One region of the Streptomyces sp. NPDC093089 genome, then DNA from elsewhere that is predicted to be linked to it. Evidence: riboswitches for the same ligand, from Rfam matches in the RefSeq annotation. Region 1 holds a riboswitch; each other region holds the start of a gene.
What was found. A riboswitch is a leader RNA that binds a small molecule or an ion and turns the genes downstream of it on or off. The one in region 1 is predicted to bind thiamine pyrophosphate.
Positions count from the first base shown of each region.

Region 2: it holds a riboswitch for thiamine pyrophosphate, as region 1 does, so the genes downstream of both, thiO (glycine oxidase ThiO) here and ACIQFX_RS28385 (thiamine ABC transporter substrate binding subunit) in region 1, are expected to answer to the same signal.
Region 3: it holds a riboswitch for thiamine pyrophosphate, as region 1 does, so the genes downstream of both, thiC (phosphomethylpyrimidine synthase ThiC) here and ACIQFX_RS28385 (thiamine ABC transporter substrate binding subunit) in region 1, are expected to answer to the same signal.

Region 1 covers NZ_JBIVPA010000013.1:94,911-102,110, forward strand. The annotation lists gene ACIQFX_RS28375 (ABC transporter ATP-binding protein) at 1-752, opposite strand, end outside; gene ACIQFX_RS28380 (ABC transporter permease) at 752-2,365, opposite strand; gene ACIQFX_RS28385 (thiamine ABC transporter substrate binding subunit) at 2,404-3,498, opposite strand; TPP riboswitch at 3,570-3,680, opposite strand; gene rlmN (23S rRNA (adenine(2503)-C(2))-methyltransferase RlmN) at 3,710-4,816, opposite strand; gene ACIQFX_RS28395 (MFS transporter) at 4,875-6,494, opposite strand; gene ACIQFX_RS28400 (phosphatidate cytidylyltransferase) at 6,626-7,200, opposite strand, start outside.
Region 2 covers NZ_JBIVPA010000005.1:173,872-181,071, forward strand. The annotation lists gene ACIQFX_RS13515 (DUF4396 domain-containing protein) at 1-264, opposite strand, end outside; gene ACIQFX_RS13520 (deoxyribonuclease IV) at 350-1,201, opposite strand; gene pknB (Stk1 family PASTA domain-containing Ser/Thr kinase) at 1,208-3,109, opposite strand; gene ACIQFX_RS13530 (thiazole synthase) at 3,200-3,994, opposite strand; gene thiS (sulfur carrier protein ThiS) at 4,000-4,212, opposite strand; gene thiO (glycine oxidase ThiO) at 4,209-5,402, opposite strand; TPP riboswitch at 5,400-5,512, opposite strand; gene ACIQFX_RS13545 (NAD(P)/FAD-dependent oxidoreductase) at 5,646-6,809, shown strand; gene ACIQFX_RS13550 (Rv2175c family DNA-binding protein) at 6,853-7,200, shown strand, end outside.
Region 3 covers NZ_JBIVPA010000001.1:515,925-523,124, forward strand. The annotation lists gene ACIQFX_RS02470 (IclR family transcriptional regulator) at 192-962, shown strand; gene ACIQFX_RS02475 (SsgA family sporulation/cell division regulator) at 1,101-1,541, shown strand; gene ACIQFX_RS02480 (YibE/F family protein) at 1,587-3,092, opposite strand; TPP riboswitch at 3,130-3,265, shown strand; gene thiC (phosphomethylpyrimidine synthase ThiC) at 3,259-5,043, shown strand; gene ACIQFX_RS02490 (hypothetical protein) at 5,143-5,856, opposite strand; gene ACIQFX_RS02495 (metallophosphoesterase) at 6,017-7,200, opposite strand, start outside.

The DNA.
Region 1 (7,200 bases):
CAGGGCGTGTCCGCGACCGCGCCGTTCACCCTCGCGCCCACCACGTTGTCGAAGCCGAGGAAACGGGCGACGAACTCCGAGGCGGGGCGGGACCACACGTCGACGGGCGTGCCGGACTGCGCGATCCGCCCGTCGCGCATGACGACGACCCGGTCGGCGAGGGCGAAGGCCTCGCCCTGGTCGTGGGTGACGGCGAGGACCGTCGTGCCGAGCCGCCCGAAGAGCTGCCGCAGTTCGACGACGAGCCGTTCGCGCAGACCGCGGTCGAGCTGGCCGAGGGGCTCGTCCAGCATGAGCAGCCGGGGCCGCGGCGCGAGCGCCCGCGCGAGCGCCACCCGCTGCTGCTCGCCGCCGGAGAGCGCGGCGACGGACCGCCGCTCGGCGCCGGGCAGTCCGACGAGGTCGAGCAGTTCGCGCACCCGCTCGGCCTGCTCCGCCTTCGCGGCCCCCCGCATCCGCGGCCCGAAGGCGACGTTGCCGCCGACGTCCCGCTGCGGGAACAGCTGGTGGTCCTGGAACATCAGGCCGACGCCCCGCCGGTGCACCGGCACCCCGGCCTGGTCGGCGCCGCCGAGCAGCACCCGGCCGCCGTCGAGCTCCTGCAGCCCGGCGACGGCCCGCAGCAGTGTGGACTTGCCGCTGCCGCTGGGGCCGAGGACGCACACGATCTCGTGCTCGGCGACCTCCAGGTCCACGGCGTCGAGCACGGCCCGCTCCCCGAACCGTACGGTCGCGCCCTCGATCGAAAGCATCAGAACTCCCCGGAGGTCCGGTCGGTGCGCAGCCGTTCGAGCAGCAGCAGGGACGCCGCGCACACCACCATCAGAATCGTCGACAGGGCCATGGCCTGGCCGTAGTTGAGTTCGCCCGGCCGGCCGAGCAGCCGGGCCACCGCCACGGGCAGCGTGGGGCTGTCGGGCCGGGCGATGAAGACGGTCGCGCCGAACTCGCCCAGCGAGACGGCGAACGCGAACCCGGCGGCGATGAGCAGCGCCCGCCGCACGAGCGGCAGGTCCACCTCCCGCCAGGCCCGCCACGGCGACGCGCCGAGCACGGCCGCCGCCTCCCGCAGCCGCTCGTCCACGGCCCGCAGCACCGGCAGCATGGTCCGTACGACGAAGGGGACGCCGACCAGCGCCTGCGCGAGGGGGACGAGGATCCAGCTGGCCCGCAGGTCGAGCGGCGGCTCGTCGAGGGTGATGAGGAAGCCGAAGCCGACGGTGACCGCGGAGACCCCGAGCGGCAGCATCAGCAGGGCGTCGAAGCCGCGCACGAGCCGTCCGGCACGGCGTGTGAGGGCCGCCGCCGCGAGTCCGCCGATCAGCACCGCGATGGCGGTGGCGGCCACCGCGTACCGCAGCGAGTTCCCGACGGCCTCCAGCGGCGGCACCAGGAACGTGCCGCTCTCGTCGAGCGAGCCCAGCGCCCGGTAGTACCCGAGCCCGTACCCGCCGGACCCGGCGAAGGAGCGCTCGACCAGGACGCCGAGCGGCAGCAGGATCAGCAGCGCCACGGAGAGCAGCACGCCCGCGAGCAGCGTCCACTGGCCGGCGCCGCGCGGCCGGCGCGCGGTCCGCTCCGGCGGTACGAGCCGCAGCGCGGTCTCCCGTCGCCGTACCGTCCGGGCGTGCACGGCGAGGATCGCGCCGACCGCGGCGAACTGCACGAGCGTGAGCACGGCGGCCGTCCGGAGGTCGAGCAGGCGGGCAGTCTGCCGGTAGATCTCGGCTTCCAGGGTGGAGTACGCGTCCCCGCCGAGGATCTGCACGACGCCGAACGAGGTGAAGGTGAAGAGGAACACCATCAGCGCGGCCGCCGACACCGCCGGTACCAGCGCGGGCAGCGTCACCGTCCGCCAGGCGGTCCAGCGCGAGGCGCCGAGGACCCGGGCGGCCTCCTCCTGGCGCGGGTCGAGCTGGGACCAGAGGCCGCCGACGGTCCGGACGACGACGGCGTAGTTGAAGAAGACGTGGGCGAGGAGGATCGCCCACACGCTGGTGTCGAGCCGCAGCCCCCACAGCTCGTCCGTGAGCCCGCCGCGTCCGACGACCGCCAGGAAGGCGGTGCCGACCAGCACGGTGGGCAGCACGAACGGCACCGTGACGACGGCCCGCAGCACGTTCTTGCCGGGGAAGTCGAAGCGGGCGAAGACGTACGCCCCCGGCAGGGCCACGAGCAGCGTCAGCGCCGTCGAGGCGAGGGCCTGCCACGCGGTGAAGCCGAGGACGTCGAGGATGTCGGGCCGGCTCAGCGTCTCGCCGATCCGTCCGAGGTCCCAGGTGCCGTCGGGGCGGAGCCCGCGCTCCACGATGGAGGCGACGGGCCAGGCGAAGAGGACGCCGAAGAACGCGAGCGGCAGGGCCATGAGCCCCAGCCGCGCCGCGCTCCCCTTGGCGTCGCGCCTCACTTCACGACGAGCGACGACCACTGCTGGATCCACGCGTCACGCTTCTCGGCGATCTTCTCGGGCGCCATGGTCTCGGGCTTCTCGACGACCACGCCGTGCTTCGTGAACAGCTCGGGCAGCGCCGCGTCCTTCGCCACCGGGTTCACGAACATCTGGAGCGGCATGTCCTCCTGGAACTTCTTGGAGATCAGGAAGTCGATCAGCGCCTTGCCGCCCTCGGGGTTCTTCGCCCCGTTCAGCAGTCCCGCGAACTCCGTCTGCCGGAAGCAGGTGCCGGTGGAGACGCCGGTGGGCGCCACCTTCGGCTGCGGCTCGCCGTACAGCACCTCGACGGGCGGGCTGGAGGCGTACGACACGACCAGCGGCCGGTCGCCCTTGGCCTGCTTGCCGCCGGCCGAGCCGGAGAACTCCTGGTTGTAGGCGAGCTCCCAGCTGTCGACGGTCTTCACCCCGTTGGCCTTGAGCTGCTTCCAGTAGTCCTGCCAGCCCTCGTCGCCGTACGCGGCGGCCGTGCCGAGGAGGAAGCCGAGGCCCGGGGAGGACCGCTCGGGGTTCTCGACGACGAGCAGGTCCTTGTACGCCGGCCTCGCCAGGTCGGCGAAGGTCACCGGCGGCGCCAGCTTCTTGTCGGCGAAGTACTTCTTGTCGTAGTTGACGCAGATGTCACCGGAGTCGATCGGGGTGACCCGGTGCTCCTTGTCCAGCTGGTACGCGGTCGGGACCCGGTCGAGCCCCTTCGCCTCGTACGGGACGAAGATCCCGTTGTCGAGGGCGCGGGACAGCAGGGTGTTGTCGACGCCGAAGAAGACGTCGCCCTGCGGGGAGCCCTTGGTGAGGATCTCCTTGTTGACGGCCTCGCCGGCGTCGCCGCTCTTGAGGACCTTGACCGTGAAGCCGGTCTGCTTCGTGAACTCGGCCAGCACCTCCTTGGAGGCGTTGAACGAGTCGTGGCTGACCAGCGTGACGGTCTTCGGCGCGGGCGCTCCGGTCTTGCCGGCCGCGTCCCTGACGTCCTCGGTGCCGCAGGCGGCCAGGCTGGTGACGCCGAGCGCCGCGACGAGCGCGGCGGCGGCTGCCTTCTTGATGCTCACTGGATTTCCTCCTGGGTGTGACCAGGAAGAGACGCGGCCCCGCCCACCCGGAGGTGGGCGGGGCGCAACAGCTCGAGTTACGACCGAACTCCCTACCCAGAATGACCTGGGCGAGGTTCAGAGGGTCTGCGGTCCTACGGTGACCGCACTCTCAGCGCTGTGGCGCTCCCCTGTCGGAATATGAAGATGTGTTCGAGCTCAGACTACAAGGTCAGCGCTCGGCCGCCGCCAGCTGTCCACAGGCACCGTCGATCTCCTGGCCCCGGGTGTCCCGCACGGTCACCGGCACGCCGTGGCGCGCGATGGCCTCCACGAACGCCTTCTCGTCCTCGGGACGCGAGGCCGTCCACTTCGAACCCGGCGTGGGGTTCAGCGGGATCAGGTTGACGTGCACCCGCTTGCCCTTGAGGAGCTTGCCGAGCAGGTCACCGCGCCAGGCCTGGTCGTTGATGTCCCGGATGAGCGCGTACTCGATGGAGATCCGGCGCCCGGACTTCTCCGCGTACTCCCAGGCCGCGTCGAGGACCTCGCGGACCTTCCAGCGCGTGTTCACGGGCACCAGGGTGTCGCGCAGCTCGTCGTCCGGCGCGTGCAGCGAGACCGCGAGCCGGCACTTGAAGCCCTCGTCGGCGAACCGCAGCATCGCGGGCACGAGACCCACGGTCGAGACCGTGATCCCGCGCTGCGACAGCCCCAGCCCGTCCGGCTCGGGGTCCGTCAGCCGCCGGATCGACCCCACCACCCGCTTGTAGTTCGCGAGCGGCTCCCCCATGCCCATGAAGACGATGTTGGACAGCCGCGCCGGTCCCCCGGGCACCTCTCCGTCCCGCAGGGCCCGCATCCCGTCCACGATCTGGTGCACGATCTCGGCCGTCGACAGGTTCCGGTCGAGCCCCGCCTGCCCCGTCGCGCAGAACGGGCAGTTCATCCCGCAGCCGGCCTGCGACGAGATGCACATGGTCACCCGGTCCGGGTACCGCATCAGCACCGACTCGACGAGCGTCCCGTCGTGCAGCCGCCACAGCGTCTTGCGGGTGGTGTCGTCGTCGCACGAGATGTGCCGCACCACCGACATCAGGTCGGGCAGCAGCTCCCCCGCCAGCTTCTCCCGCGAAGCGGCCGGAATGTCCGTCCACTCCTGCGGGTCGTGCGCGTACCGCGCGAAGTAGTGCGTGGACAGCTGCTTCGCGCGAAACGGCTTCTCACCGATCGCGGCGACAGCCTCCTTCCGCTCGGCAGGCGTGAGGTCGGCCAGGTGCCGCGGCGGCTTCTTGGCTCCGCGGGGGGCGACAAAAGTGAGTTCTCCGGGCTTGGGCATGGTGCTACCAGTGTCGCAGACGGGCGCGGGTGTCCCGGCGCGTGGCGGGTGGGGGTGGTCACGGGGTGGGGCGGCCGGGTGGGGTGCGGGGGATGCGGGAGGTGAAGAAGAGGGCGAGGACGGAGGCGGCGGCGAGGATGGCGAGGGCGGCGCGGACGCCGTCGAGGCGGGCCTCGGCGTTGGCGTCGAGGGCGGCGTCGGTGACCGCCTGGGTGGCGCCGGCCTCGTCGAGGGCGTCGGTGAGCTGGGCGTCCGAGAGGAAGGGGATGCCGCTCTGGAGCTGGACGACGGCCTGCTCCTTCACCTCGGTGGGGACGGCCGGGTTCTGTTCGACGCTGGTGAGGAACGAGGAGGTGAGCGCGGTGATCATGAGGGAGCCGGCGAGGGCGGTGCCGATGGAGGCGCCGAGGTTGGTGACGGAGTTCTGGATGCCGCCGACCTCGGCGCTCTGCTCGTCCGGCACGGCGGACACGGTGATGGCGCCGAGCTGGGAGGCCAGGGCGCCCATCCCGAAGCCGACGAGCAGCAGGGGGATCGTGACGACGGCGGCGTCGGCGTCCGCGTCGAGGGCGGCCATCAGCACGACGGCGCCGGCGAGCAGCGCGAGCACCCCGATCCGCACCACACGGCGGGGGGACGCGTCGGGGAACAGCCGGGGGATGAGGAGGGCGGCGGCGAGCAGGGTCACGGACAGCGGGAGGATCCGGACGCCGGTGCTGAGCGCCGACAGGCCCAGCGCGACCGACAGGTAGAGCGGGACGACGAAGAAGACGCCCATCTGGACGAGGTACTGGAAGAAGAACATGGTGAGGCCACCGGTGAGCTGCCGGTTGCGCAGCATGTCCGGGTAGATGAGCGGTTCTCGCCGGCGTGCGACGAGCCGCGCCTCCCAGCGCAGGAAGAGCCACAGCAGGAAGAGGCCCGCCAGCATCAGCCAGACGACCAGGGACACTCCGAGCCAGGCGGGCGCGTCGGGCTTGGGCTGGAGCCAGCCCCACTCGCCCGAGCGGAGCACGCCGTACACGAAGGTGCCGAGGCCGGCCGCGCAGAGCAGCGCGCCGAAGAGGTCGACGCGCGGGCGCTCCTCGCTGACGGCGTCGGCGATGCGGCGGGCGAAGACGAGGATCACCAGCACCACCAGGACCTCGCCGGCGAAGACCCAGCGCCAGGAGAAGTACGTGGTGGCGATGCCGCCGATGAGGGGCCCGGCGGCGATGGCGACGGCGCCCGCGGCGGCGACGACGCCGTACGCCATGGGGCGGCGCTCGGTGGGGAAGTTGCCGGCCACCAGGGCCACGATCGCGGGCATGATGAGCGCCGCGCCGACGCCTTCGAGGAACGACCAGCCGAACAGCAGCACCGGGAGGTTCGGGGCGAGGGCCGTGGTGAGGGAGCCGGCGCCGTAGACGCAGCAGCCGATCATGAAGGCCCGCTTGCGGCCGATGAGGGTGCCGACCTTGCCGCCGGGGATCATCAGCATCGCCATCACCAGCGTGTACGCGGTGATGGCGCCCTGGATGCCGGTGATGGTGGTGCCGACGTCCTCGGCCACCGTCGCGATGGAGACGTTCATGACGGAGCTGTCGAGCGCCATGAGGAACTGCCCCGCCGCGAGGGTCAGCAGGACCGAGAGGGCCCCCGGGGGCCGTTCGGCGGAGCGGGCCGTGGGTGCTGTCATGCTCGGCATCCTTCCCGCGCCGGGGCGCCGGGCCGCCGATCCGCCGCCCGCTTCCCCCACATGGCGGACACCGGAACGAGGACGGGCCCGCTGCCGTGAAGGCAGCGGGCCCGTCCCACGGAACGAACGGTTCAGCCGGTCCCGACGAACAGCGCGAGCAGCAGCCACACCACCGGCGCCGTCGGCAGCAGCGAGTCGAGCCGGTCCATGATGCCGCCGTGACCGGGGAGCAGCGTCCCCATGTCCTTGATGCCGAGGTCGCGCTTGATCATCGACTCGCCCAGGTCGCCGAGCGTCGCGCTCGCCGCCACCGCGAGACCGAGGATCAGTCCCTGCCACCAGGCACCTTCGTCGATCATGAACTCCATGCACAGCGCGCCCGCCGCCATGGCGAACGCCACCGCGCCGACCAGGCCCTCGCGGGTCTTGCCGGGGCTGATGCGCGGGGCCAGCTTGTGCTTGCCGAAGCGCCAGCCGACGGCGTACGCCCCGGTGTCGCTGACCACCGTCAGGATCAGGAAGGTCAGCACCCGCTGCGGGCCGTCGTCGGCGGTCAGCAGCAGCGCCACGAACGTCGCCAGGAACGGCACGTAGAACGCGGCGAAGACGCCCGCCGTGACGTCCTTCAGGTAGCCCTCGGGGGGCTCCGTCATCCGCCACACCAGCACCGCGAGCGCCGTGAGCGCCATCGCCACCCAGGCGCCCT
Region 2 (7,200 bases), on a different contig from region 1:
GAGGCAGTGCAGCGTGGCCTTCGCGGCCATGGCCCAGGAGACCTCGCCCATGGCGTGATCCTGGTGGCCGTGGTGACCCTGGTGGTCGGCGTGCCCTGTGTGGCCCGCGTGGCCGGTGTGGTTGTCGTGCCCGGTTCCGTGGTGCCCCGCGTGCCCCGTGTGGGCGGAGTGCCCCTCGTGGGCGGTGTGCGCCGCGTCGTTCCCGTGAGCCGAGTGGTCCGTGTGGGTGCCGTGCTCGTGGTGGGTGTGCTCGTCGTGCTGCATCGGGTGCCCCCCATGGTCGGGTAGCGGTGCCTGCCTTCACAAGAACCGTATACCCCCCTGGGGTATTCCTCAACGGGAATGCGGATCAGTCCCGGAGCTTCTTCAGCAGCTCCACGTCCGCGAGGTGGCCGGCCTTGCCGCCGGGCGTCTCGATGATCAGCGGTACGCCGTCGGTCGCCGGGTGGCGGAGGAGGTTGCGGAATCCGTCCTCGCCGATGTGGCCGACGCCGATGTTCGCGTGGCGGTCCTTGCGGGCGCCGACGACGTCCTGGGAGTCGTTGGCGTGGATCAGTTTCAGCCGTCCCTCGCCCACCGTCGCCACCAGCTGGTCGAGGGTCCGCGCGGCGCCGTGCGGGCCGGTCAGGTCGTGGCCCGCGGCGAAGATGTGGCAGGTGTCGAGGCAGATCCCGAGCTTGGGGTGGTGGTCGAGGGCGTCGAAGTACGGCCCGAAGTCCTCCGCGCGCGAGCAGAGCGAGAAGCCCTGGCCGGCCGTCGACTCCAGGAGGAGGTGCGGGTCGTCCTCGTGCGTCAGCTCGTCGAGGAGCGGCAGCACCCGCTCCCGGACCTGGGCCAGCGCCACCGCGCGCGGGCGGCCGCCGGTGGCCGAGCCGGTGTGCACGACCACGCCCTTCGCGCCGATCGCCCGGCCCCGCCGCAGCGAGTGCCGCATCGACTCGACCGACTTCTCGACGGTGGCCTCGGTGTGGGAACCGAAGTTGATCAGGTACGGGGCGTGGACCCAGGCCGAGATCGACTCGGCCTCGCACTCGGCCCGGAAGCGCTCGTCCTGGGCCGGGTTGCCGACCGGGGTGGCCCAGCCGCGCGGGTTGGCGACGAAGACCTGGACGGTCTCGGCTCCGAGCTCACGGGCGTAGCCGAGGCCGGTCGTGGCGAGACCACCGGCCACGGGGACGTGGCCGCCGACGGGGTTGCGCATCAGTCTCTACAGTCCCTTGATCGTGATCGTGACGGTGGAGCCCTCGGGGGCCGTCCCGCCGCCCTTGACGGACTGGCCGGACACCGTGTCGCCGAGGTAGGGGAAGGACTTGTCGACCTTCACCTCGAAGCCCGCGTCCTCCAGGGCCGCGCGCGCGTCCGCGGTCGTCTCGCCCGTGACGTCCGGGACCTCGACCAGCCGGGGGCCCTTGGAGACGGTGAGGGTGATGGTGTCGCCCTCGGCGGCGCGGCTGCCCTCGGCGAGGGACTGGGCGGCGACGGTGCCGGCCTCCTCGGGCGAGTGGACCCGCTCCGGGGCGACCTTCACGGTGAGTCCGGCCTCCTGGAGAGCGGCCGTGGCGTCGGCGACCGTCTCGCCGGTGACGCCGGGCACGTCGATCGGGGTGCCCTTGCTGACCACCAGGGCGATGGCCGAGTCCGGGGCGCGCTCGGTGCCGGGCTCCGGGTCGGAGCCGATCACGGCACCCTGTGCCACGGAGTCGCTGAACTCGGTGGTGATCACCCCGGGCACCAGGCCCTCCCGCTCCAGGAGGCGCTTGGCCTCCGCGAGCGGCTTGTTCCTGAGGTTGGGCACCTTCACGATCTCGGGGCCGCGGGAGAGCGTCAGGACGACCGTGCCGTTGCCCCGGAGGCGTTCGCCGGGCGCCGGGTCGACGGCCATGACCGTGCCGCGCGCGTACACGTCGCTGAAGGCGCGCTTCGTCGAGCCGACCTCCAGGCCGGCGTCGGTGATCCGCTGCGTCGCGACGGCCTCGGTCTGCCCGAGGACGGCGGGGACGCGGGTGAACTGGCCGGAGTTGATGTACCAGACGCCGGTGCCCAGGCCCAGCGCGAGCAGGACGGCGACGACGGCGAGCAGCGGGCCGCGCGGGGGCCGCCGCCGGGACGAGGGCGGCGCCTCCGGCGCCGGCATGCGGTTGGTGTGCAGCACCTGCGCGGCGTCCGCCGGGGCCGCCACGGGCCGGGCGATCACGCTGGTCCGGTCGTCGGCGGTGTCCCGGTCCTCGGACCGCGCCTGCGGGGGTACGGCGTCGAGCTGGTCGTCGCCGAGCGCGGCGCGGGCCTCGCGGAGCAGCGCGAGCAGCGCCACGGCGTCGTGCGGGCGGACGTCGGGGTTGCGGGCGGTGGCCGTCGCGACCAGCTCGTCCAGCTCCAGGGCGAGCCCGGGGACGGCGGCCGACGGGGCCGGCACGTCGGTGTTGAGGTGCTGGTAGAGCACCTGGGCCGGGGTGTCGCCGCCGTGCGGCTTCGCGCCGGTCAGCATCTCGTACAGGACGACACCGCAGGCGTACACGTCGGCGCGGGTGTCGGCGGTGCCGTGCTCGATCTGCTCCGGCGCCAGGTACGAGACCGTGCCGAGCACCGAGCCGGTCGTCGCGGTCGCCGAACCCACCGCCCGCACCAGACCGAAGTCCGCGACCTTGACCCGCCCGTCGTCCCCTATCAGGACGTTCTCCGGCTTCATGTCCCGGTGCACGAACCCCGCCCGGTGCGCCGCACCCAGCGCGGCGAGCACCGGCTCCAGGATGTCGAGCGCAGCCCTGGGCGCCAGCGCGCCGCGCTCCCGCAGGACGTCGCGCAGGGTGCAGCCGGCGACGTACTCCATCGCCAGGTACACGTACGCGCCCTCGGCGCCCTGGTCGAAGACGCCCACGACGTTCGGGTGGGCGAGCCGGGCCACCGACTTCGCCTCGCGGATGAAGCGCTCCACGAACGCGGCGTCGGTCGCCAGTGCCGGGTGCATCACCTTGAGCGCGAGCACCCGGTCGAGGCGGGTGTCCACGGCCCGGTAGACCGTGGCCATCCCGCCGACGGCGATGCGCGCGTCGACGCGGTAGCGGCCGTCGAGCAGCCGCCCGACGAGGGGGTCCTGAAGGGTCGTGTCCACGGCGTCGAGTCTACGAGCCGTGGACACGCCGCCCGCCCGGACGGGCGGGTACTGCAGCGCAGCTGTGACGAGCGCCCCGGCCGCCCGGGCTCAGAACGCGGGACGCTCCGGGTCCAGGTGGGCCCGGCCCTCCACGGGGGAGGAGGCCTCGGCGAAGTGGCGGCGCGGGATCCGGCCGGCGCGGTGGGCGAGGCGGCCGGCCTCGACGGCGTGCCGCATGGCCGAGGCCATGAGGGCGGGTTCCTGGGCGCGGGTCACGGCGGAGGCCAGCATGACCGCCGCGCACCCGAGTTCCATGGCCAGGGCCGCGTCCGAGGCGGTGCCCGCCCCGGCGTCGAGGATGACGGGAACGCCGGCGCGCTCGACGATGAGCTGGAAGTTGTGCGGGTTGCGGATGCCGAGGCCCGAGCCGATGGGGGAGCCGAGCGGCATGATCGCCGCGCAGCCCACGTCCTCCAGCTTCCGGGCGAGGACGGGGTCGTCGTTGGTGTAGGGCAGGACGGTGAAGCCGTCGTCGACGAGGGTCTCCGCCGCGTCGAGGAGCTCGACCGCGTCCGGCAGGAGGGTCCGCTCGTCGGCGACGACCTCCAGCTTGATCCAGTCGGTGCCGAGCGCCTCCCGGGCGAGCCGGGCCGTCAGGACCGCCTCGCCGGCCGTGAAGCAGCCCGCCGTGTTGGGCAGGACCCGGATGCCGAGCCGTTCGAGCACGGAGAGGACCGAGCCCTGGACGGTCGGGTCGAGGCGCCGCATGGCGACCGTCGTGAGCTCCGTACCGCTGGCGACCAGGGAGCGTTCCAGGACGTCGAGGCTGGGCGCGCCGCCGGTGCCCATGATGAGGCGGGAGGAGAACTCCGTGCCGCCGAGCAGGAAGGTGTCGTCGGACATCGCGTTCAGCCTCCCTGCACCGCGGTGATGACTTCGATCCGGTCGCCGTCGCCGAGCAGGGTCGCGGCCCATTCGCCGCGCGGCACGACCGTCTCGTTGAGGGCGGCGGCGACCCCGGAGCGGGCCGTGGTCAGGGTGGCCACGAGGGTGTCCAGGGAGACGGGGCCGGAGAGCTCGCGGGGTTCTCCGTTCACGGATACGGACAGGGACAGGCTCATACGGACTGCTCCAGACGTACGGGGGAGAATCGGCGGGGTGTGAAGGGGCGCGCCTCGTCGGGGAGGACGCCGGTGGTGAGTGCCTCGGCCATGACGTCGCCGGTGACGGGAGTGAGCAGCACCCCGTTGCGGTAGTGGCCGGTGGCCAGGTGCAGGCCGGGCAGGGTGGTGGGGCCGAGCATCGGCGCGTTGTCCGGAGAGGCGGGGCGCAGGCCGGCCAGGGTCTCGGTGAGCGGCAGTTCGGTGATCCCGGGGACGAGCTCGTGGGCGTCGCGCAGCAGTTCGTACACTCCGCCGGCCGTGACCGTGGTGTCCCAGCCGAGCTCCTCGCTGGTGGCGCCGACGACCAGTTCGCCGTTCTCGCGGGGCACCAGGTAGACGTGGCTGCCGCGGACGACGGCCCGGACGGTCCGGGAGAGGAAGGGGGCGTACGCGGCGGGCACGCGCAGCCGCAGCACCTGGCCCTTGACCGGGCGCACGGGCGGCAGCACCTCGTCCGGCACGCCGGCGAGCCGCCCGCTCAGGCTGCCCGCGGCGAGGACGACCTGGTCGGCGGTCAGTTCGCCGCCGCCGGCGAGCACGGCGCCGCGGGCCCGGTCCCGTACCACCGTCAGCCGTTCGGCGAGGGCGCGGTGGAAGACCACCCCGGCCCGCTCGCAGGCGACGAGGAGCGCGGCGGCGAGCCGGCGGGGGTCGACCTGGTGGTCGCCGTCCACCCGCAGACCGCCGCGCACCCCGGGGGCGAGCATCGGTTCGAGGCGGCGGCACTCGCGCCCGCTGAGCCACTCGGAGCTGAGCCCGCAGCGGGTCTGGAGGGCGTGCAGTTCGCGCAGGTGGGCCCGGTCGTCGGCGTCGAGGGCGACGGCGAGGGTGCCGCAGGAGCGGTGGCCGACGTCGTGGCCGGTGCACTCCTCCAGTTCGGCGACGAACGCGGGATAGCGCGCGGCGGAGGCGAGGTTGAGACCGAGCAGGGTCTCCTCGCCGTAGTGGAGTTCGGTGACGGCGGCGAGCATGCCGGCCGCGACCCGTGCGGCGCCGCCGCCCGGGTCCGGGTCGACGACGGCGGTGCGCAGTCCGCGCTGCGCGGCCCGCCAGGCCGTGACCAGGCCGATGATGCCGCCCCCGATCACGAGGACGTCGGATCCGGAATCGGATGCGCCGTCGTCGCTGAGGACATCGGAAGAACGCATGGGCGTCCAGCCCCTCCCTTCGCCGGCATGACCCGGATCAGGTTCGTACGGTCGGAGGCCGGTCCAGCCTCCCTCTCAGCCCGGTCGTCCGGGCTCCCGCGAGTGCTTTACGCCCGCCACACTAGCTTCCGCGGTGGAGGCGTCACAGACCCCACCCTTCCTGATGATCCGTCAGATACGTAAGGTGGTCGGGTGAGCGAGCAGAAGCAGGCCCAGCAGCGCGTGGTGATCGTGGGTGCGGGGATGGCGGGCGTCCAGACCGCCGTCGCCCTGCGGGAGCAGGGCTTCACCGGCCCCGTGACCCTCATCGGGGCCGAACCCCACCAGCCCTACGACCGGCCCCCGCTGTCCAAGGCCATCCTCCTCGGAAAGGCCGAGGACTCCGCCTTCGACATCGACTTCGAGGACCTCGGGATCGAACTCCGCCTCGGCCTCGACGTCACCGGCCTGCGCGCCGCCGACCACGAGATCGACACCGAGGCGGGACCCGTCGGATACGACACCCTGGTCCTCGCCACCGGCGCGCACCCGATCACCCTGCCCGGCGCCGAGGGCGTCCCCGGCGTCCATCTGCTGCGCACCCTCGACGACGCCGTGCGCCTCGGCCCCGTCCTGGAACGGCGGCACGCCGTCGTGGTCGTCGGCGCCGGGTGGATCGGCGCCGAGTTCGCCACCGCCGCGCGCGAGGCCGGCTGCGCCGTCACCGTCGTCGAGGCCGCCGACCTCCCCCTCACCGGCGCCCTCCCCGCCGAGGTCGCCGCCCCGATGGCCCAGTGGTACGCGGGCAGCGGCGCCGAACTCCTCACCCACGCGCGCGTGGACACCGTCGAACCAGGCCGGGTCGTCCTCGCCGACGGCCGCGCCCTGCCCGCCGACGCCGTCGTCGTCGGCATCGGCGCCCGCCCCGCCACCGGCTGGCTCGCCGGCTCCGGCGTCGCCCTCGACCCGAGCGGCGCCGTCACCGCCGACGACCGGCTGCGCACCTCCCTGCCCGACGTGTACGCCGTCGGCGACTGCGCCTCCTTCCCCTCCGCCCGCTACGGCGAGCGGCTCCTCGTCCACCACTGGGACAACGCGCTCCAGGGCCCCCGCACGGTCGCCGCCGCGATCACCGGAGCCGACTCCGGGCCGTACGACCCCGTGCCGTACTTCTGGTCCGAGCAGTTCGGCCGCTTCGTCCAGTACGCGGGACACCACACGGGCGCCGACGAACTGCTGTGGCGCGGCGACCCGGCCGACGAGGCCTGGTCCGTGCTCTGGCTGCGGGACGGCGTTCCGGTCGCCCTCCTCGCCGTCGGCCGCCCCCGCGACCTGGCCCAGGGCCGCAAGCTCATCGAGAGCGCCACCCCGGTCGATCCCGCGCGCGCGTCCGACCCGTCCGTCCCCCTGAAGGCGGCGGTCGGGTAGGGCCCGACTACCGGGTGTCAGTCCGGGATGGCAGGCTTGTCCCGTGACCGAGATTGACGTGAAGACCGATGCGCTCATCCCCGCCTGGCTCTATGTGCCGGACATCGCGGAGATGCTCGACGTCGAGGTGACGCGCGTGCGGCAGCTGATCAAGGAAGGCCAGCTGATCGCCGTACGCCGTGGAGAGAACAACGCCCTGCAGATTCCCGCCGCCTTCATCCAGGGCGACAGGATCGTCAAGGGCCTCGTCGGGCTGCTGACCGTGCTCCGGGACGACGGCTTCACCGACGAGGAGATGCTGGAGTGGCTCTTCACTCCGGACGAGAGCCTGCCGGGCACGCCCGCGCAGGCGCTCAACGAGAATCGCGGCACGGAGGTGAAGCGCCGAGCG
Region 3 (7,200 bases), on a different contig from region 1:
CGGGGGAACGCGCTGGTCGAATCAGGGCATCGGCCCAGGGGCTGCCACTAGAGTGGAATCTCTCCGCCGTGTTGGGGACTACGGGCGTAGATCCCCCTACTGACCAGCGGTTTTCCCTGGCCCGGCGGGCGCGCGGGGGCGGCCCCCGCGGGCGGGTGCACTGCATCCGTCGTCACGCCTGGGGGTGACCTTTGGCCACGGCTACGCAAACGGCTGCGCCTACCCTGATCGGCTCGGTACAGCGAGCGCTGAGACTCCTGGAGGCCGTCGCCTCCCACGCGGACGGCGCTCCGGCCAAGCAGCTCGCCCGTGAGACGGGCCTCCCGCTGCCCACCACGTACCACCTGCTCCGCACCCTGACGCACGAAGGCTATCTACGCCGCGAGAAGGGTGTGTTCGTCCTTGGCGACGCCGCCGTACGACTGGCCGGTGGCGGAGACGTGCAGAATCGTCGCATCAAGATCGAAGACTCCCTTGCCCGCTGGCGGGACGAGATCGGTGTGCCCATCTACTTCGCCCTGTACCGCGAGGGCGAGATCGAGCTCGTCGCCGTCGCCGACACTCCTTCCGCCCCCGCCGTGGAGGAATGGGCCGACTTCCGCGAGACCGCGCACGCCCATGCGATCGGGCAGTGTCTGCTGAGTCAACTCGATCTGAAATCTCGTCAAGACCACCTTGACCGCCACCCGGTGGAAGCCATCACTCCGTACACGGTGCGTAACCGGAGTCTGCTTTTGGGGCGTTTGGGCAGTTTGGGGCGAATGGAACCCCTGGTGGAGCGTCAGGAATATGCGCTCGGCACGGTCTGTGCCGCCATCCCCATTACGGCGGGCTCCGCGGCGGGCGCGATGGCCATTTCCCTCCCCCTCCACCAGGAAGAACGGTTGCTCCCAGCAGTCGAGCGGCTACGTACGGAGATCGGAAGGCTCCTCGGCTCGCTCGCTTTCTCTATCAGTATCTGAAAAATCACTCCTTGTGATCTGCTATCGCTTACAGCACGATTGCGTCAAGAGGGCCATGGGGGATCATTCCTGGCCGTTTCGGTCACAGCTTTCAGCAGCTGTGTTTACACAACTGCTTCATCTACTGCGGGGTACATGATGCGAGAGTCGGTTCAGGCCGAGGTCCTGATGAGCTTCCTCGTCTCCGAGGAGCTCTCCTTCAAGATCCCGGTCGAGCTGCGATACGAGGCCAGGGATCCCTACGCGGTGCGAATGACCTTCCACCTCCCCGGAGACGCGCCCGTGACGTGGGCGTTCGGCAGGGAACTGCTGCTCGACGGGATCAACCGGCCGAGCGGTGACGGCGACGTGCACATCGCGCCCACCGAGCCCGAGGGGCTGTCGGACGTCTCCATCCGACTCCAGGTCGGCGGCGACCGCGCCCTGTTCCGGGCCAGCGCACCGCCGCTGGTCGCGTTCCTCGACCGCACCGACAAGCTCGTGCCGCTCGGCCAGGAATGCACCCTCGGCGACTTCGAGGACAACCTGGAGGCCGCGCTCGGCCGCATCCTGGCCGAGGAGAACGCCGGACCCGCCTAGAGGGGCCTGCCGATCAGGCTCGGACAGGCCCCGGCGGGTCCTGCCTCACTTGGCGCGACGGCGTCGTCCGCCCCGTACCGCCGTGGCCTTCCGGCCACCGGTGACCGGAAGGCCGTCGGCGTCCGTGCGGTCGGCCGAGACCACGAGAGCCGCCAGGGCCGTGGTGACCGGAACGGCGGCGACCAGACCGATCGACCCGACCAGTGTCCGGACGATCTCCTCGGCGACCAGCTCGCTGTTGGCCACCGTCCCCATGCTGCTCTGCGCGATGGAGAAGAGCAGCAGCAGCGGGAGGGCGGCACCCGCGTAGGCCAGCACCAGGGTGTTCACGACCGAGGCGATGTGGTCGCGGCCGATCCGGATGCCGGCCCGGTACAGCGCGCGCGGCCCCATGCCCGGATCGGCCTGGTGCAGCTCCCAGACCGACGAGGTCTGGGTCACCGTCACGTCGTCGAGCACGCCGAGCGAACCGATGATGACCCCGGCGAGCAGCAGGCCGGACATGTCGATCTCCGGGTACAGGCCGTGGATCAGACCGGTGCTGTCGTCGGTGTTGCCGCTCAGCGAGGCCCAGTCGATGAAGACCGATCCGAGCAGACCGATCAGCAGCAGTGAGATCAGCGTGCCGAGCACCGCGACCGAGGTGCGGGCCGACAGGCCGTGGCACGTGTAGAGCGCGATCAGCATGATCGCGCTCGACCCGACCACCGCCACGACCAGCGGATTCGATCCCTGCAGGATCGCCGGCAGGATGAAGAACGTCAGGACCAGGAAACTCATGGCGAGCGCGACGAGCGCCATCACGCCCTTCATCCGGCCGACGATCACGACCGCGAGCGCGAAGATGCCGGCGAGCACCGCCAGCGGCACCTTCCGGTTCACGTCCGTCACCGAGTACTGCAGGTCGCGCGGGGCGTCGGGGGCGTAGGCCACCACCACGCCCTGTCCCTCGTGCAGTTGACGCGGGGCGTCGGGCTGCACGATCTCGGTGAACGTGCGCCCCTTCTCCGGGCCGCTGGTGACCTCGATCGTCGCCTTCTCGCACTCCCCCTGCTGCGCGGCGACCGCCTCGCGGCCCTCCGGGGTGGAGGTGTCCCCGGTCGGCGGGACCTGGGCGGCGTTCACGCTCTTGCAGTCGACCTGCTCGACGGAGACGACCTCACCCTGCTCGGTCTGCCGGTCGAAACCGACGCCGGTGCGCTCGTGCGCCGGAGTCCCGCCGGGCCACAGCACCACGAGCCCGACGACGACGGCGGTGGCGAAGGGGATCAGGACGGCGGCGATGACCTTGCGCAGATGCCGCGAGACGGGGGCTGCGGGGCCGTGGCCGTGGCTGTGCCCGTGGGAGTGCCCGGAGCCGTGTCCGTGGGAGCGTCCGTGCCCGTGGGCCGGACCGTGGCCGTGCTCGTGGGGAGGGCCGGGGTCGTGCCCCGGGCCGTGGCCGGGATCGTGCGCGGGGTCGTGGCCGGGATTGTGCGCGGGGTCGTGCGACTCGGGGGTCTGATGGGGGGAAGTCACCGGCCGATCATCGCAAGAACGACGGGGGCCCACTGTTCAGCACGCCAGGGTGACGCTAGCGTGGTGGCACCTTTGCACACGCGGGAGCTCGGAGCACCGGGCTGAGAGGGCGCTGATCACCGTACTCACGTACGGGAAGAGGCTGCGCCGACCGCCGAACCTGTTACCGGGTAATGCCGGCGTAGGGAGATCAGGTCTCATGACCATTCAGGACGCACGCACGCCTGCCTCCGAGCAGAACCTGTCCGAAGGACAGGAGCGCACGCCGGGCTGGCACAAGGGGTACCTCCAGGGTTCGCGCCCCGACCTCCGGGTGCCGGTCCGTCAGGTGCACCTCACCAACGGCAAGGACGTGACGCTGTACGACACGTCCGGCCCGTACACCGACCCCACCATCGACACCGACGTCCGTCGCGGCCTCGCGCCGCTGCGCGAGAACTGGATCATCTCGCGCGGTGACACCGAGGAGTACGCGGGCCGCCCGGCCCGTCCCGAGGACGACGGCATCAAGCACACCTCGCCGCGCGGCGGCGGGCTGAAGAACCTCGACGCCGTCTTCCCGGGCCGGCCGCGCCTGCCGCGCCGGGGCCGCGACGGCCAGGCGGTGACGCAGCTGGCGTACGCCCGCCGGGGGGAGATCACCCCGGAGATGGAGTACGTCGCGATCCGCGAGAACGTCTCCCCCGAGGTCGTGCGGGAGGAGATCGCCGCGGGCCGGGCCGTGCTCCCGGCGAACGTGAACCACCCGGAGATCGAGCCGATGATCATCGGCAAGAAGTTCCTGGTGAAGGTCAACGCCAACATCGGCAACTCCGCCGTCACCTCGTCCATCGAGGAGGAGGTGGAGAAGATGACCTGGGCGACCAAGTGGGGCGCCGACACGGTCATGGACCTGTCGACCGGCCGCAACATCCACACCACCCGCGAGTGGGTGCTGCGCAACTCCCCCGTCCCGATCGGCACCGTGCCGCTCTACCAGGCCCTGGAGAAGGTCGACGGCAGGGCCGAGGACCTGACCTGGGAGATCTACAAGGACACGGTCATCGAGCAGGCCGAGCAGGGCGTCGACTACATGACGGTGCACGCCGGCGTGCTCCTGCCGTACGTGCCCCTCACCGCGCGCCGCAAGACCGGCATCGTCTCGCGCGGCGGCTCGATCATGGCCGCCTGGTGTCTCGCGCACCACAAGGAGAACTTCCTCTACACGAACTTCGAGGAGCTCTGCGAGATCCTGGCGGCGTACGACGTCACCTACTCGCTCGGCGACGGCCTGCGCCCCGGCTCGATCGCGGACGCCAACGACGAGGCGCAGTTCGCCGAGCTGCGCACGCTCGGCGAGCTGAACACGATCGCCAAGCGGCACAACGTGCAGACGATGATCGAGGGCCCCGGGCACGTCCCGATGCACAAGATCAAGGAGAACATCGACCTCCAGCAGGAGATCTGCGAGGAGGCGCCGTTCTACACGCTCGGCCCGCTCACCACGGACGTCGCGCCCGCGTACGACCACATCACCTCGGGCATCGGCGCGGCCATGATCGCCTGGTGGGGCACGGCGATGCTCTGCTACGTCACGCCCAAGGAGCACCTGGGCCTGCCCAACAAGGACGACGTGAAGACGGGCGTCATCACGTACAAGATCTCGGCCCACGCGGCGGACCTCGCCAAGGGGCACCCGGGCGCGCAGGAGTGGGACGACGCGCTCTCGGACGCGCGGTTCGAGTTCCGCTGGGAGGACCAGTTCAACCTGGCTCTCGACCCTGACACCGCGCGCGAGTTCCATGACGAGACGCTGCCGGCGGAGCCCGCGAAGACCGCGCACTTCTGCTCGATGTGCGGTCCGAAGTTCTGCTCGATGAAGATCTCCCAGGACATCCGGCGTGAGCACGGCGGCACGCAGCAGGAGATCGAGGCGGGCATGGCGGAGAAGTCCGCGGAGTTCGCGGCGAGCGGCAACCGCGTCTACCTGCCGCTGGCCGACTGACGCACGGGCCCGGAGACCGGCCCGCGACTTCCGGGGGAGTCGCGGGCCGGTCCCGTCGTGTCAGGCCCCGCCGCCCGGGGGTCGGGTGGTCCCGTCGTGTCAGACCCCGTCGTCCCAGGGACCGGCCGGACCGGCTGGGTCGGCCGGACCGGCTGGGTCGGGTGGGGCGGCTGGGTCGGGTGGGGCGGTGGCGGCGAGGGCGTCGCGGAGGAAGGGCAGGATGCCGCGTTCGAGGAGGGCGTGACGCCAGGCCTCGCGGGCGCGGCTCAGTTCGTCGTCCGGTGCGGCCGAGACCGGTCCCACCTCGGTCGGACTGTTGCGCAGGGCCGTCAGGAGGAGTCCGGCGGCCGCACAGAGCAGCCCGCCCGCGGCGACGGAGCCGAAGACGAGACCGGCGGTCAGGAGCGTGGCGCCGAACGCGACGGTGGGGGCGATGGCGTGCAGCACCGCGCCGACCAGCAGGAAGATGACGGCGGCCGCGCCCGCGAGGACCGGCACCATGACGGTGACGATCGCGGCTACGCCCGCGCCGGGACCGGGAGGGTCGAGGTCGTGGGGCGAGGGCGCGCGGGTGCCGACGGCCGCGCGGTTCTGTTCGCGGACCTTGACGAAGTGGTCGTACTCGCTCGCCGCCGCGGTGGTGACCAGCGCCGTCGCGTTCAGCGTCATGGAGCGCAGCTGCGCGACCGTGAGCCGGCTGCCGACCCCGACGAGATCCGGACGTGCGTGGGCGGTGTTCAGTGCGTCGTCGAGGACCCGCTCGTACTCGGCGCGATCCTCGGTCAGCAGGTGCGGAGCCACGTTCATGTGCATCCCCCGATGCTCCGTAGGCCCGGGATCAGCCGTGGAAACGCTCGGCTGGGCGGAAACGGAGGAGAGCCTGCTACGGATGGACCCGATGGTATTGCGGTGACGCCACGACCTGACAGGGTGTTTCCGGAATTCGACTTCTCCGGATGCGCAGGGTTATGCGTCAGCCGTTCAGGGGGAGTTGGACGACCAGTAGCTTTCCGGCCATGGTCACTCCGCCGTCCATGGCGATGGCGAGGCCGTCGGCGTACACGTGCGGTCCGTCGACGATCGGGCCTCCGCTTCCCTCGCCCTCCTCCGTGCCGACCTGGCCGAGGAGGTACGGGATGGGGCTGTGGCCGTGCACGATCCGGCGGCCGCCGTAGGTGCCGAGGAGCTCCTGCACGGCCTGGGGGCCGCCCTCGTCGCGGAAGGCGAAGCGCTTGGTGAACTTCCGGAACAGGTCCCAGACCTCGTCGGCGTCGTTCCGGGTGAGGATCTCGTGGACCGTTTCGTTGACGTCCTCGATGGTCTCGCCGTATTCGAGGTACGCGGTGGTGTCGGAGTGCAGGAGGAGGTGGTCGTCCTCCCGCACCACGGCGTCGAGGCGGGACATCCACTGGAGGTGGACGTCCTGGAGGCGGTCCATGTCGTGCTTCTGGCCGCCGTTGAGCAGCCAGGCGGCCTGGAAGGTGGCCGTGCCCGCGCCGGAGTTGACGGGGGTGTCGCCGAAGCGCTTGGCCCCGATGAGGAGCAGCTCGTGGTTGCCCATGAGGGCCTTGCAGTAGCCGCCGGCGGCGGCGGCCTCCGCGGAGAGCCGCATGACGAGGTCGATGACGCCGATGCCGTCGGGTCCGCGGTCGGTGAAGTCGCCGAGGAACCAGAGGCGGGCGTTGCCCGCGGACCAGCTGCCGTTCTCGTCGATGAGGCCCTGCGCGCGCAGGGCGGCGACCAGCTCGTCGAGGTAGCCGTGGACGTCGCCCACGACGAAGAGGGGCCCGGGGCCCTCGCCGCCGGCGGCGGTGGGTTCGGTCGCCGCCTCGGGCGTGATCGGCACCTGGAGGGTGTCGCCGCGCTGGATGACCGGGAGGTCGCGCTCGGTCGGCGTGTACCCCTCGGGCAGCTCGCCCTCGGGGAAGGCGTTGCCGGGGTGGCCGGTGGCGACGGAGACGATGGAGGAGCCGGTCGCCTCGGGGTACGCGGGGGCGAGGCGGCGGCCCAGCTGGAGCGTCGGGGCGGCGGGCATGGGCGCGGTGGGGGCGGCCGCCGGAGGCGCGGGAGCGATCGGCACGGCCACGATCGGCACGACCTCGACCGGCGCGGGTGCGACGGGCGGCACGGGTCCGGACGGGTCGGGCAGCCGGTGCT